Regions from separate parts of the Mesorhizobium sp. L103C105A0 genome, predicted to be linked through region 3. Evidence: riboswitches for the same ligand, from Rfam matches in the RefSeq annotation. Region 3 holds a riboswitch; each other region holds the start of a gene.
What was found. Region 3 has a riboswitch for thiamine pyrophosphate ahead of thiC (phosphomethylpyrimidine synthase ThiC). Riboswitches for the same ligand answer to the same signal wherever they lie in the genome.
Positions count from the first base shown of each region.

Region 1: another riboswitch for thiamine pyrophosphate. It lies ahead of thiB (thiamine ABC transporter substrate binding subunit); the one in region 3 lies ahead of thiC (phosphomethylpyrimidine synthase ThiC).
Region 2: another riboswitch for thiamine pyrophosphate. It lies ahead of X727_RS144075 (YkoF family thiamine/hydroxymethylpyrimidine-binding protein); the one in region 3 lies ahead of thiC (phosphomethylpyrimidine synthase ThiC).

Region 1 is NZ_AYXF01000022.1:2,747-7,508, reverse strand. Features, by position in the region: gene thiQ (thiamine ABC transporter ATP-binding protein) at 1-653, opposite strand, end outside; gene thiP (thiamine/thiamine pyrophosphate ABC transporter permease) at 650-2,248, opposite strand; gene thiB (thiamine ABC transporter substrate binding subunit) at 2,469-3,476, opposite strand; TPP riboswitch at 3,520-3,634, opposite strand; gene X727_RS136295 (thiamine diphosphokinase) at 3,797-4,456, shown strand; gene X727_RS136300 (ABC-F family ATP-binding cassette domain-containing protein) at 4,458-4,762, shown strand, end outside.
Region 2 is NZ_AYXF01000008.1:10,907-15,668, forward strand. Features, by position in the region: gene X727_RS144090 (ABC transporter substrate-binding protein) at 1-722, opposite strand, end outside; gene X727_RS144085 (ABC transporter ATP-binding protein) at 719-1,501, opposite strand; gene X727_RS144080 (ABC transporter permease) at 1,498-2,340, opposite strand; gene X727_RS144075 (YkoF family thiamine/hydroxymethylpyrimidine-binding protein) at 2,596-3,204, opposite strand; TPP riboswitch at 3,195-3,307, opposite strand; gene X727_RS144070 (hypothetical protein) at 3,650-3,901, shown strand; gene X727_RS144065 (DUF2934 domain-containing protein) at 4,058-4,297, opposite strand; gene X727_RS144060 (hypothetical protein) at 4,390-4,605, opposite strand; gene X727_RS144055 (DUF1236 domain-containing protein) at 4,704-4,762, opposite strand, start outside.
Region 3 is NZ_AYXF01000019.1:10,488-15,249, forward strand. Features, by position in the region: partial or broken gene X727_RS01000000165185 (IS256 family transposase) at 1-292, opposite strand, end outside; partial or broken gene X727_RS01000000165190 (acetyl-CoA carboxylase biotin carboxylase subunit family protein) at 667-1,966, shown strand; TPP riboswitch at 2,190-2,306, shown strand; gene thiC (phosphomethylpyrimidine synthase ThiC) at 2,410-4,245, shown strand; gene thiO (glycine oxidase ThiO) at 4,242-4,762, shown strand, end outside.

The DNA of each region.
Region 1 (4,762 bases), on a different contig from region 3:
GCAACCCTGCCATTGTCCAGAAAAACCATCTGCTCGCCGATACGGCGAGCGTCTTCCGGCTGATGCGTGACGAACAGCACCGTCATCGCCCGCTCGGCATGAACGCCGGCCACCAGGTCGAGCATGTCGTCGCGCAGTGCTGGCCCGAGCGAAGCGAACGGCTCGTCGAGCAGCAGCACTGGCCGGTCGCGCACCAGAACGCGGGCGAGCGCTACGCGCTGCCTTTCGCCGCCGGAGAGTTCGCGCGGCAGGCGCATCTCCTTGCCGGCCAGGCCGACGCGGTCAAGCGCCTCGGCGATTGCGGCGCGATCGGCGTCGGTCAGGTTGAGCGATGGCGAGCGGCCGAGCCCGACATTCTTCTCCACCGAGAGATGAGCAAACAGATTGTTTTCCTGGAATACCATCGACACCGGCCGCGCCGAAGGCGGCTCGGCGCCGACATCGGCGCCGCCGATCAGCACACGACCGGACTCCGGCGTCTCGAAACCAGCCACCAGATTGAGCAAGGTCGATTTGCCCGAACCACTTGCCCCCATGATGGCGGTGATCTTAGATGTATGGAATTCGACATCGAACAGGAATGACGTTTCGCCATAGCTGAACGAGACCTTGTCCAGCCGGACAGTCGTGCCTTTCTCCACAGCGGACGTCACGATCTCTCTCCCCGTCCCAGCCAGTCTGCCGCGACCACCAATGCAAGGCAGACCGCCCCGAGCAGCAAAGCCAGCCCGGCAGCATCGGCCGTGCGATAGCTGCCCATGCGCGCCAGCAGGAGATAGGGCAAGGTCTGTACCGAATCGCTGCCGAACAGCGCGATGACGCCGAGATCGCCGAGCGACAGTGCCATGGCGAAGGCAAAGCCGGTGGCCAGCGGCCGCCGGAGCGATGGCCAGTCGACCAGAAGCAGCCGGTTCCAGCCCGCAATGCCGAGCTGCGCGCACAGCTTTTCGTGGCGCTCGCTCGCCGCATCATAGGCCGGGCGCATCGCGCGGATGGCAAAGGGCATCGCCATCACCGCATTGACGATGACGACCATGACCGGCGCGATGGCAAAGACATCGCTGACCGTGCGCAGCAGGAGAAACCAGCCGGCGCCGATGACAATGGGCGGCACGACGAGGACGAAGCCGGCGCCGGTGTCGGTGGCATGTTCGAGCAATGAACGGGCACTGGACCGGCGGCGCAGCGACAGTGCCCGCCGAGCCATGATCAGCGATAGCGACAGCGCCACCGAAAGTAGCGCCGCCGAGAGGGCGAGACCGGCGCTGGTCAGGGTCGCCTGACGCACGGCACTCTCGCCCGCCAGCCGGCCGAGATCGGCGCCGAGGCCGGACGCGACGGTGGCCGCCATTGGTCCGGCGACGAACAGCAAGGCGAGCACGATCAGGACGGCGTTGAACGCTGTTTCTGCTTTGCCGGCCAAGTGATAGCGGCGCGGCGCGACAGGCAAATTGGCGTCGCCGGTCACATTGGCGCCGAGCCGCGTCAGCGCCAGCATGACGGCGAAAGTCAGCGCGATCTGTAGCACCGTCAGCGTCACCGCTCGCGCCGGATCGAAGTCGAAACGCAGCGCCTGATAGATGGCGACTTCCAGCGTCGTCGCCGCCGGCCCGCCGCCGAGGATCAGGACGATGGTGAAGGAGGTGATGCAAAGCATGAAGACAAGCCCGGCGACGCCCGGCAGCGCGGCGCGCAGCACCGGCCACTCGATCAGCCGGAAGGCTGGCCTCGCCCCCATGCCGAGCTGGCTCGCCAGCCGCCATTGATCGGCCGGCACCGTTCCCAGCGCTTCGAGGAACAGCCGGGTGGCCAGCGGCAGGTTGAAGAAGACGTGGGCGACGAGGATGCCCGACAGCCCATAGATGTCGGGCCAGCTCTGGCCACCGATCGCGGCGAAATAACCGGCGCGGCCATAGAGCGCCAGTATTCCCAGCGCTCCGACAATTGCCGGCAAGGCAAGGGGAACAGTGAATAGCTGCAGGATGAAGCCGCGTCCGAAGAAGCGCGGATGCCGCGACAGCGCCCGGGCGACGAAGAGCGCCGGTACGGCGGAAAGCAGAGTCGAGAGCGCAGCCTGCCAGAGCGTGAAGCGGACAACGCGCAGGAGATAGAGGTCAAAGGCGGACGCGGCGCCGGAAAGGTCGTGCGCGCCTTCGCGGATAAGGCCGGCGAAGGCGCCACCGATCAGCAGCGCGATTGCCGCAAGCGCGACAATGCCGGCCGTGATGCGGGGGTCAGAGCGTTGCACTCTTTACCGGGCGTCGCGTTCCTTCGCGCCCCCCTCTGTCCTGCCGGACATCTCCCCCACGAGGGGGGAGATTGGCGGTTTTAGCGCTCCGCTCATTCCTGCAGCTTCGGAGATTGGCGAAAGTCAACGTAAAGGCCAATCTCCCCCCTCGTGGGGGAGATGTCCGGCAGGACAGAGGGGGGCGCCGTAGAGCACTCATCTTTTGACTATACAGCCAAATCTACTTGCTCATCACCGCCAGCCATTCATCCACCCAGGCCTTGCGATTTGCCGCGACCTCTTCCGGGCTGAACAGCAAGGTCTTCGCCGGCTTGACCAGCCTATCAAAAGCCGGATTGAGCGGCTTGTCGGTTTTCCCGGCCGGGAACATCCAGTTGGTCTCCGGAATGACATCCTGGAATTTCGGCCCGGTCATGAAGGCCAGGAACTTCGCCGCCAGCGGATTCTTCGCGCCCGTGGTGGTGATGCCGGCGACCTCGATCTGCAGATACTCGCCTTCCTCGAACGAGGCCGCCTGGTAGCGCCCGGTGTTCTCCGCCACCATGTGGTAGGCCGGCGACGTCGTATAGGAAAGCACCATCGGCGCCTCGCCCTTGGTGAACAGGCCGTAGGCCTCGCTCCAGCCCGGCGTCACCGTCAGCACTTTGCCCTTGAGTTTCGCCCAGGCTTCCGGCGCCTTGTCGCCATAGACCGACTTAACCCACAGCAGCAGGCCAAGGCCCGGCGTCGACGTCCTCGGATCCTGGATGACGATCTTGTCGGCGGCATCGCCCTCGACCAATTCCTTCAGGCTCTTCGGTGGGTTCTTCAGCTTCTCGGTGTCGTAGACGACGGCGAAATAGCCATAATCGTAGGGCACGAAAGTGTCGTCGCTCCAGCCGCCCGGCACGTTGTTTTCAGCCACCGCGCCATGTGGGACAAACAGGCCGGAAGCCTTGGCTTCCGCGGTGAGGTTGGTGTCGAGGCCAAGCACGATATCGGCTTTGGTCGACGCACCTTCGAGCTTGACGCGATTGAGCAGCGCGACGCCGTCGGCCACCGACACGAAGTCGACGCTGCAGCCACACTCGGCCTCGAATTCCTTCTTCACCTGGGGGCCTGGACCCCAGTCGGCAGTGAAACTCTCATAGGTATAGATCGTGAGTTTTTCCTGCGCGCACGCAGGGCTTGCCAGTAGCGAAACAGCAAGCCCAAGCGCTGGGACAAGACGGGACAAAAAAATGCGCATCGGCGCCTCCTTCATTCGTGTTGAAAGGAATTGAGGCGTCGGGCTGTCCGAAGCGTCTAATCCCTCCGCCGGTACAAACCGGATCAGGTTCAGCGGGTTGGCGAGACTGCCTCTCAGCCGGTCCGCGAAGATCGCGTCCGGCACCCCGTTAGAGCGTTTCGACACATAGGCCCGGCCAAGGTGCCACGCAAGTGGAAGTTTGCCCGAGCGTGATCCCGGAAAGTGGAATCCGTTTCCGGAAAAAGATCATGCTCCAACAAAGAGTGACGGTGCCGCTCGGCCTTCCGTTTCGTCGGCGGGGCTGGTAAGGGCCAGCGGATATGAGCACATTCACCATCCTGCTTGGCGGCGATCTCGTCCGCACGCCGCGGCTCGACCGCCAGGTCGCGGGCACGCGCGTCATCGCCGCCGACGCCGGCATCGATCATGCCCGCCTGCTCGGCGTGATGCCGGAGTTGTGGGTCGGCGATTTCGATTCCGTGCCGGCGGACCTGCCTGCCGATCTCGCCGCCGTGCCGCGGGAGGTGTTTCCTCCCGAAAAGGACAAGACCGATGGCGAACTGGCGATCGCGGCGGCATTGGAACGCGGCGCCACCAGCCTGGTGCTGGCCGGCGCTTTCGGCGGCAAGCGCGCCGACCACGCCTTCCTCCATCTGGCGCTCAGCCTGCGGCTGGCCGAGGCCGGCACAAAATTGCTGTTGACCAGCGGAGCGCAGGAAGGCGCCCCTCTGCTGCCTGGCAAGGCCGGCTTCGACTATGCCGACGGAACGCTGTTTTCGGTGCTCGGCTTTTCCGATCTTTCGGGCCTCACCGTGTCCGGCGCGAAGTGGCCGCTCGACCATGTCGAGGTCGTGTTCGGCTCGTCGCTGACCATCTCGAACGAGGTCAAGTCCAACACGACCGGGGGCGGCCTCGAAATCGCGCTCGGCCATGGCCGCGCGCTGCTGCTCGCCCACCCCTACCCCTTGCCTGAAAGCTGACATGGCCCCGCCCCTTCTCAACCTCGACGGCATAAGACTGACCTTTGGCGGCACGCCGCTGCTCGATGGCGCCGAACTGACGGCGTCCGCCGGTGACAAGATCGCGCTCGTCGGCCGCAACGGCTCCGGCAAGTCGACGCTCCTGAAGATTGCTGCTGGTCTGATCGAGCCGCAAGACGGCGAGGTCTTCCGCCAGCCTTCGGCAACGGTGCGCTATCTCCCGCAAATGCCCGACATGGACGGCTTTGCCAATGTGCGCGCCTATGTCGAGGCCGGGCTTGGGCCTGCCGACGATCCCTACCGCGC
Region 2 (4,762 bases), on a different contig from region 3:
TAGCCGCGCCGCGTTGCTTCGACGAAGGCCGATGCGGCCTTCGGGTTTGCCTGGAGATATGCATTGCTGGAGGCGATCAAGGTGGTGTGCTCGTCGGGCACGCCGTAGTCGGCGTAGCGGAAGCCGCGCTGCCTGACGCCTTTCAGCTCCGCATCGACGCCTTCCCAGGTCGAGACCTCCAGCGTGAAGTCGACCGAGCCGTTGGCCAGCGCCTCATAGGCCGAGGTGCCTAATGTCACCGTCTCGAAAACGCCCTTGCCACCATCGTGGCGGATGATGGTCGAGATCAGCGTGTTTTCCCAGGCGCTGCCGAAACCGCCATAGGTCAGGCCGTCAAGGTTTTTCGGGCCTTTGATCTCACTACGGTCCGCGTTGAAGACCAGCCGGCCGGTCTCCTGCTGGACCACGGCGTAGACCGCTTTGAGATCGGCGCCGGCAGCCCGCTGGGTAAACAGGCCGACGCCGGCAATGCCGAAATCGGCGATGCGGTTGGCGACCAGCGTGCCGGCGCCAGTATCGCCATAGGGCAGGATCTCAACATCGAGCCCGGCCTCGTTGTAGAATCCTTTGTCGCGGGCAACGAACAGGCCGACATGGTTGGTGTTGACCGTCCAGTCGAGCGCGACGGTGATTTTTTGCGCAGCCGCATGAGCGCGCGAGGCCAGCGGCAATCCGGCGGCCAGCGTCAGCAGCAAAGCCTGCCGGCGTGTGAATTCGGTCATGAAAAACTCCTTTGAGCGGTCTGCGGAAACAAGCCCCGGTCAGTCCCGGGATTGAGCAGCGTGTCGAGGATGTCGGCTTCGAGCGCGGCGGCCTGGCGCGCGGCATCGCTGCCGGTGGTGCGCGGGCGCGGCAGCGGCACGGCAATCTCGCCGATGATGCGGGCCGGCCGCGCCGACATCAGATAGATTCGATCGGAGAGGTAGACGGCTTCGCGCACGTCATGGGTGATCAGCAGCGCGGTCCAGCGGTGGCGCTGCCACATGCCTTCCAGCCAGCGCTGCATACCCGCGCGGGTCAGTGCATCCAGCGCGCCAAAGGGCTCGTCGAGCAGCAGCATGTCGCGCTGCTGCACCACGGTGCGCAAAAGGGCGGCGCGCTGGCGCATGCCGCCGGAAAGCTCGGCCGGCCAGGCGCGCTCGAAACCGGCAAGGCCGAACTCAGCGAACAATGGCGCAACGGACGCGCGCGCCTCGCGGCGCTTCATGCCCTGCACCTCCAGCCCCAGCGTCACATTGTCGATGACGCGTCGCCACGGCATCAGCGCGTCGCGCTGCGGCATGAAGGCGAAGGGGCTGCCCTGCAATGGTGCGCCGTCGAAGCGCATGTCGCCCTCGCCTTTCAGCGCGCCGGTCAGCAACTGGAACAGCGTCGACTTGCCGGCGCCGGAAGGGCCGAGGATGGAGACGAACTCGCCGGCCGCGACATGAAGCGAAATGCCGGCGAGCACCTCAAGCGCGCCGAAGTTCTTCCTGATGTCCCGGAGTTCGAGCCGCGTCATTGACGGTTCTCTTCTGCAGCTTCAACCTTGCCGTCGCGGCTTTCGCTCCCTGCATTCTCCCAAGGCATGGCGAAGCGCTGGACGAGCACCGCAATGGCGAACAAGACAAGCGTGAGCGCGGCGCTGACGGCGACCGCGGCGAGCACCAGATCGGGCCGAAAGTTGTTCTTGGCATTGAGCATGTAGATGCCCAGCCCCTTCGCCGCCCCCGCATATTCGGCGAAGATCGCGCCGACGACGGCGTAGGTGATGGAGATGCGCAGCCCGGCGAAGAAATAGGGCAGCGCCGAAGGCAGGCGCGCCAGCCAGAAGATGCGCCAGCGCCCTGCCCCCATGGTGGCGAGCATCTGCGAAATCGCCTTGCTGGTCGCGGCAAAACCCTCGACCAGCGCCACCATCATCGGGAAGAAGGTAACGAGCGCCACAAGCAAGATTTTTGGCATCAGCCCGAAGCCGAACCACAGCACGATGAGCGGCGCAATCGCGACCAGCGGCAAGGTCTGGCTGACGATCAGCAGCGGAAACAGCGCGCGGCGCAGCGGGGCCAAGAAATCGACCAGCGCCGAAAGCACGAAGGCAGCGACCAACGAGCAGGCGAAGCCGGCTGATGTGGCGCGGATGGTGGGCAGCGTGTTGTCGGCAAGGGCAGCGCGATGCTCCCAGGCCTGCTGCAGCACGCGCGACGGCGCCGGCAGCATGGTGGGCGCAGCGCCACCATAGCGGGCGTAGAGCTCCCACGCCGCGAGGAGCAGGGCGGAGGCGCAGGCGGCGGGGATGGTCTTGGCGATGGCTGCGGCTAATCTCCCCCCTCGAGGGGGAGATGTCGCCGAAGGCGACAGAGGGGGTCGTCTCGCATAGAGCGCCCACGCCTTGCCGATGCGAAAAGGACGTCGGCGCTCCACGCGCTGGGACCCCCTCTGGCCTGCCGGCCATCTCCTGCTCGAGGGGGGAGATTCGTGGGCATCGCGGTCTTCGCCAATCGCCAATGGCTCCCCTCCTCTTTGTGCTGAGGGGTCAGAGGCATCTCCTCCACGCAATGGGTCAGATAAACCAGCCACGGCAATATCCTCAAGGAACGACGCTTGAGCCGCGGCTCAGACGGCGCTCGGGCTGTTCGCCGAGATCGTGATGTCGAGGGTGACGTGGCCGGCGCCGGGGCCGAAGCGGCAGAAGGCCTCGTTGAGCGTGGCAAACACCGCACCGGCATCGCCACGCAATTTGGTGCAGAAGTTCTTTGAGCGCTCAAAGACGCCGGACTGTTTCAGGAAATCGATGCAGCCGTAGATCTCGTCCATATGGTCGCCCGTGCCCATAACGTAGAGCGAGAACTGCGCCGCCACCGGCTGGCCGGTCGACGGCGTGGCCTGGACAGCGCGGATCGCGGCGATCTTGCGCTCGTCCAGCGGAATGGCGGGGCCGCCGGTCTCGTCGGAGCGGCAGATCGGATCGTCGGGCTCGCCCGGACAGCCGCGCGAGACCGCCGCCGAAAGCACACAGTGCTTGCCGCTTTTGGCCGCCGCGACGAACAGGTCGCGCATGGCGGGAAACAGCACCTCGGGCGGCCCGACCATAAGGGTCGAGATGTCATCGGTTTCGATCCGCAGCCGGTCGCGCCAGGGATCGAGCGCGCCGAGCGCGCCGAGGATGACGCCGACGAAATCGTCGGTCATGGGATAAAGGGAAATCTGTGCGCCTGAAAACATCGCCCGCCTCGCTCCGCTGGTATTATCCAGATCAGCTTTAGGGTCCGAAGGCTTGCCGCCCTCATCTCAGCCCCGACGATACGGAGCACCCCTGTGGATGGGCGGGTTAAAGCACCGTTCGCGGCATTGGGGAAGCCGTTTGTTGAGGCACTGCGGGAAAGTGTTTTGGGCCAGACGTGCCGGGCGCCCGGGCGTTAACAGACGACTCGTCAGTTCGTTGCGTTATCGTCCCAACCGTACGAAATTGGCTTGACGCTCGTTCGTACATAAAGTACGATCTCTCTTTTCGCAGAGAGGAATGTCCTTGAGCACAGCGAACCATGTTGCTTTCGCCGATCTCTCTCGTCCTTTGCTGTCACCCCCGTCGTTGCCGCCGCCTTTATTGCCGCCGCCTTTGTTGCCCTTGTCATTCGATCAGTGCCAACGCCTCGCCGGGGCCTGGCGAATGGCCAGCCAGGACATCGCCGACGACATCCGCTTCATCCGCCAATATTTGAAAGTCGTTGCCGAGAAGGACGAGAGGCTGTCGACCGGCACCCTTGTTCACAGCCGCGCCTATGTCGAGGCCTGCGCCGGCTGGCTGCCACAGACTGTAACGCGCTATCTGCGCCACCTGCGCCAGATCACCGAATGCGAACTGGCCATGACAGCTGCCGGGATTCGCTTTGCGCTGTCGAGTTATGCCTGGGAGGCATGAGGGGCGGCTGTCGCCAAACACAAGGAATTGCGCTGCCCGTCGCAGGCGCAATTCGTCAGGTTGAGAGGCTCGGGCGCGCCTGAACGGCGGGCGCCAAGGATGGCCCGGCCAGCGAATTCCGGCCTTGCTTTATTTCGACTGGCCTTATTTCTGGCCTTATTTCGATTTGGCTTTGCCGGACTTTGCGGCGGCAGGCTTCGCGGCCTTTGGCTTGGCGGCTGCCTTGGCGGGCTTGGCGTCAGCTTTCTTCGCCGCCTTTTTGGGCTTGGCGACCGCGCCATCGACTTCAGCCGTGGCCTGCTCCCAGTGTTCCTGATGCGCGCCTTCAGGCCGGCCGGCCTTTTCCCAGATCTCGTGCGCGCGCTGGCGAATGCGGTCCTGTTTGTCGTCCGTCACTTAAGCCTCCGTGGTTGGGTCCGGTCGGTTGGTCCAGATTCCACGAAAACATTAGCCGAAAATTCGGCCGGCGTCTTGAGTGACGAGACATCTCAGCGCGGGTCGGAAATCACCGCAACGCCGAGCAGCGCCGCTTTCTTGACGATCAGCCCCGCGAGGTCGGCATCCGAACGATCGGTGCCGGTGCGCTCCCGCAGGAGCGCGATCGCTTCCTTCATCGATAACAGCGCCGTGTTGCGCTCGGCCAGCAACTTGTCGCAACACGCCGCAACATTGGCGGAGTTCGGGGTCTCGACATGCGGCAACATGGCAATTCTCCTTTCATCATGTTCGTCATTCGGCCCTGCCGCCCTTTTGGGAAGAACGACAGGGCCGTATCACCGATGAATGGTTAGGTTGTCGAGCGTTACTCGACCACCTCGACAATCCTGCGCGTGCTGGGGTCGACCAACACGGTATGGTTGT
Region 3 (4,762 bases):
TCCGAACGCTGGTAGCGCTCGAACAGCTCGGTGGAGAAGTGACCCGCCCGGTCCTGTGGAACCCGCAGCTCGAGCTTGCCGACCCGCGTCACAAGGGTACGGCCGTAGTAACCCGAGCGATACCCAAGGCGCTCGGGCGTCCGTTCGCCCTTCGAAGCACCCAGCGCCTCCCCCATCTCGGCCTCGAGAACCTCCTGCATTACTGCACGATCACTTCGTGCAGCCCCTCCGGGTTCGAAAGCAGAATGTCTTTGACGGCAGCGCTGGTCGATTTACCTTCTGTCTTGGTCATGGTGGCGTTCCTTCGCGGGAATCGGTGACGTTGAACATCACCAGCCTGCCATGACCGCCCTCTCTCAGCGAATTTGCAGAACTCTCAGCACACTACCAGTTTGATGTGGCGTGCCCTACCCGAGGGGTAGGTCACGCCCAGGCCCACGGGATCACACACCAACCCCAGCTAACCTGGTTTGAACGGAGCAAGCCTCCGACGCCGCCCTAATCAAAAACGCTGCAACAGATCCTTCAAATCAATTTGCAAGATTTTTACAACCGATCAGTCGTTGACAATGGTACGGCACCGCGAGTCTGAGGTCCGGCACGGCTACAAAAGTGACGCCGGTACCCTCGGACCGCCGCCAGCACGCAACATCGGGATTAACAGCAATGGTAAGAAGAAGAGCGCTCATATTGGTCGAAGGCCATAGGGGTACTGGTCAGCTATACGTCCAAGCGGCTCAGTGTCTTGGTCTTCATCCAATTACTCTGACGGCTGATCCACCTCGGTACGACTATCTTTCGGCGGAAAACGTTGAGGCAATCCGTGTCGACACTGGCAATCTCGAAGCGTTGGTCCGCGAAAGTTCGCGGCTGCGTGCTACCCACGACATTGCTGGCATTACTGGCTTTGCCGGGGACCATGAATCGATCTATGCGACAGTTGGCAAGCTTTGCCGGCATTTCGATCTACCGGGACCGAACCCTGAATCGATTGAACGAAGCTGCGACAAATTCAAGCAACGCCAACTCCTCGCGCAGGCCGGCGTTCCAATACCGGCTTATCGGTTGGCAACAAATGCGGCGGAGGTAGAAAGCTCGGCTGCAGAGATCGGCCCGCCCGTGATTCTTAAGCCGGCAGTAGGCAGCGGCAGCATGGGTGTCCGATTGTGCCGCAGCCTCGAAGACGTAGCCGAACATACGACCTATTGGGCGGAAAGCACATATGGCGGTCTACACCGAAAATACTCGTCGAAGAATTCGCACAGGGCCCGTTCTATAGCATTAATGTTATGGGGAATGAGGTCGTTGCGATTTGCGCCAATGACTTTGGTCCCCTCCCCCATTTCGTCATACGTGAGGTGACGTATCCGGCCCTGCTAACCGATCAGGAGCGTGAGCGCATCGCCGATGTTTCGCTGAGCTGTTTGCGGGCTCTCGGCCTTGGCTGGGGGCCAACTAACATTGAACTCCGGTGCACGAAACGCGGCCCAGTTGTCATTGAAGTCAATCCGCGTCTTAGTGGCGCGCCCGACCCTCAACTGGTCCAGTTAGCTTACGGTGTCGACCTCGTCACCGAGCACATCAAGCTTGTCATCGGCGAGGAATGGGATCTGCGCAAAAAGCATTCGCATACTGCGGCCGCGCGATTCCTGCTTCCTGATCAAGATGGCACCCTGGACTGGATTGGTGGCGAAACTCAGGCAGCTGCTATATCAGGTGTGGCCGAGGTCAAATTGAATGTTGAACCCAAGACACCGATCGTCAGGAAGGGGGATTTCCGAGACTGGATTGGACATGCCATTGCCACTTCGCCCAGCCGTGCTGAAACCGAGGGCGCCCTTCAGCGAGCGGCGACTTGATCGATTGGTCGATCACCCCTTTTCCGGCGACAATAGGAGGTGATCGAGAGCACGATGTTTGTGGGGCGTTCGGGCGGCCCACCAGTTCTGTTCCGATCAGGCATTGACGGCTTAAGATCCTTGAAACGCAGCAGTTCCGTCTACGTCAATGTCACATCAAGTTTGACGAGGCAAATGCAGCTTTGGCCACACCTGCCTTGTCTCCCGCAGAACTTCTCCGCGACCCATGGCGAGGCCGTCGGCCCAATTTGGGACCAATTTGATTGCCGCCCACCGCCGCCGCAGGATGAACATGCGCTTGACAAGACAACCCCGGCCCGTTCAACTTGAGGCATTCACCAGGGGAGTCCCGGCAAGGGGCTGAGATACTGCTGGCTTTCGCGGCGCAGTGACCCGTTGAACCTGATCCAGTTCATACTGGCGTAGGGACGGTGCAAGCGCTTTGCGGGAGTTTACGCCCGAGGTCCTGTTTCGGCAGGTCGACAGAAGCGTCTTTTCATCCTTCCGGCACAGAACTGGGTCTCCAATGCATGAGCAAAGGAGCCTCACGATGAATGCCCTTACCCCCGCCGTGTCGACGGGACCGCTGCCTGCTTCGCGTAAGATCCACAAGCCCGGTGCCATCCACCCGCAGATCAGGGTGCCGATGCGCGAAATCTCTGTCCATCCGACAGCCGGCGAGCCGCCCGTCACCGTCTACGATCCGTCGGGCCCCTATACCGATCCGGCTGTCGAAACCAGCATCGAAAAAGGCCTGGCCCGGCTTCGCCACGAATGGATCTTGGCGCGCGGCGATGTCGAGGGCTGCGACGGCCGCCATGTCCGGCCGGAGGACAACGGATTCGCCACCGGCGAGCGCCTGACACCGGAATTTCCGATACGCAATCGGCCGCTCGAGGCCAAGCAGGGCAAGGCGGTGACCCAACTTGCCTATGCGCGGGCCGGCATCATCACGCCAGAAATGGAGTTCGTCGCCATCCGCGAGAACCTTGGTCGCGAGATCCTACGCGGCAAGCTTGAGCGCGACGGCGAGGCTTTCGGCGCGACGCTGCCCGATTTCGTCACGCCCGAATTCGTGCGTGACGAGGTGGCGCGCGGACGGGCGATCATCCCCGCCAACATCAACCATCCCGAGAGCGAGCCAATGATCATCGGCCGCAATTTCCTGGTCAAGATCAACGCCAACATCGGCAACTCCGCCGTCACATCATCGATGGCCGAAGAGGTCGAAAAAATGGTCTGGGCGATCCGCTGGGGCGCCGATACGGTGATGGACCTGTCGACCGGCCGCAACATCCACAACATCCGCGAATGGATCGTCCGCAACGCGCCGGTACCGATCGGCACGGTGCCGCTCTACCAGGCGCTCGAGAAGGTTGGCGGCATTGCCGAGGACCTGACCTGGGAGGTCTACCGCGACACGCTGATCGAGCAGGCCGAGCAAGGCGTCGACTATTTCACCATCCACGCCGGCGTGCGGCTGCATTACATCCCGCTGACCGTTGACCGGGTCACGGGTATCGTCTCGCGCGGCGGCTCGATCATGGCAAAATGGTGCCTGCACCATCACCGGGAAAGCTTCCTCTACGAGCACTTCGCCGAGATCTGCGACATCGCCAGAGCCCACGACGTCTCCTTCTCGCTCGGCGACGGTCTTCGTCCAGGCTCGATCGCCGATGCGAACGACGCGGTGCAATTTGCCGAGTTGGAAACGCTCGGCGAACTGACGCAGATCGCCTGGGCGAAGGATTGCCAGGTAATGATCGAAGGCCCCGGCCACGTGCCGATGCACAAGATCAAGGAGAACATGGAAAAGCAGCTCGCCGTCTGCGGTGAGGCGCCGTTCTACACGCTTGGCCCGCTGACGACCGACATCGCGCCGGGCTATGACCACATCACCTCCGGCATCGGTGCTGCCATGATAGGCTGGTTCGGCACCGCAATGCTTTGCTACGTCACGCCGAAAGAGCATCTCGGCCTTCCCGACCGCAACGACGTCAAGATTGGCGTGATCACCTACAAGATCGCCGCCCATGCAGCCGATCTGGCGAAGGGCCATCCGGCAGCGAAAGTCAGGGATGATGCGCTTTCGCGCGCGCGCTTCGAGTTCCGCTGGGAGGACCAGTTCAATCTGTCGCTCGACCCGGAAACCGCGCGGTCCTTCCACGACCAGACTTTGCCCAAGGAAGCGCACAAGGTGGCGCATTTCTGCTCGATGTGCGGACCGAAATTCTGCTCGATGCGCATCTCTCACGATATCCGTGCCGAGGCGCAGAAAGAGGGCATGGCGGCGATGGCGGCGAAATACCGCGAGGGCGGTGATCTCTACCTGCCGGCGGACGAGACCGGCGCACCGCTCATACCTCAGCCACGTGAGCCATCATGAAGGTCTTGGTCAAAGGAGGGGGCGTTGCCGGCCTCACCGCCGCCTTCGAGTTCGCCGCACGCGGCGCGGCGGTTACCGTTGCCGAGACAAGGCCTGCCCTTGGGGGCAATGCGTCGTGGTTCGCCGGTGGCATGTTGGCGCCGTGGTGCGAGCGTGAAAGCGCCGAGAAGCCGGTGCTGGATCTCGGACGCGACGCCGCCGACTGGTGGGACGCCGCAACGCACGGCTTGGTAGCACGACGGGGAACGCTGGTCTTGGCCTCGCCGCGCGATGCGGGCGAGCTCGACCGGTTCGCCAGCCGCACGACGGGCTATCGGCGCGTCGAGGAAGATGAAATTGCCTTGCTGGAGCCCGACTTAGCCGGCCGCTTCCGCAGCGGATTGCTCTTTCCCGATGAGGGCCATCTTGATCCGCGCCAGGCGATGGCAGCACTTCATGACAAGCTCGCGGCCATGGGTGTTGAATTCCACTTCGGCGCCGATGCGCAGCATGTTTTTGGTTTCGATCGTCAGATCGA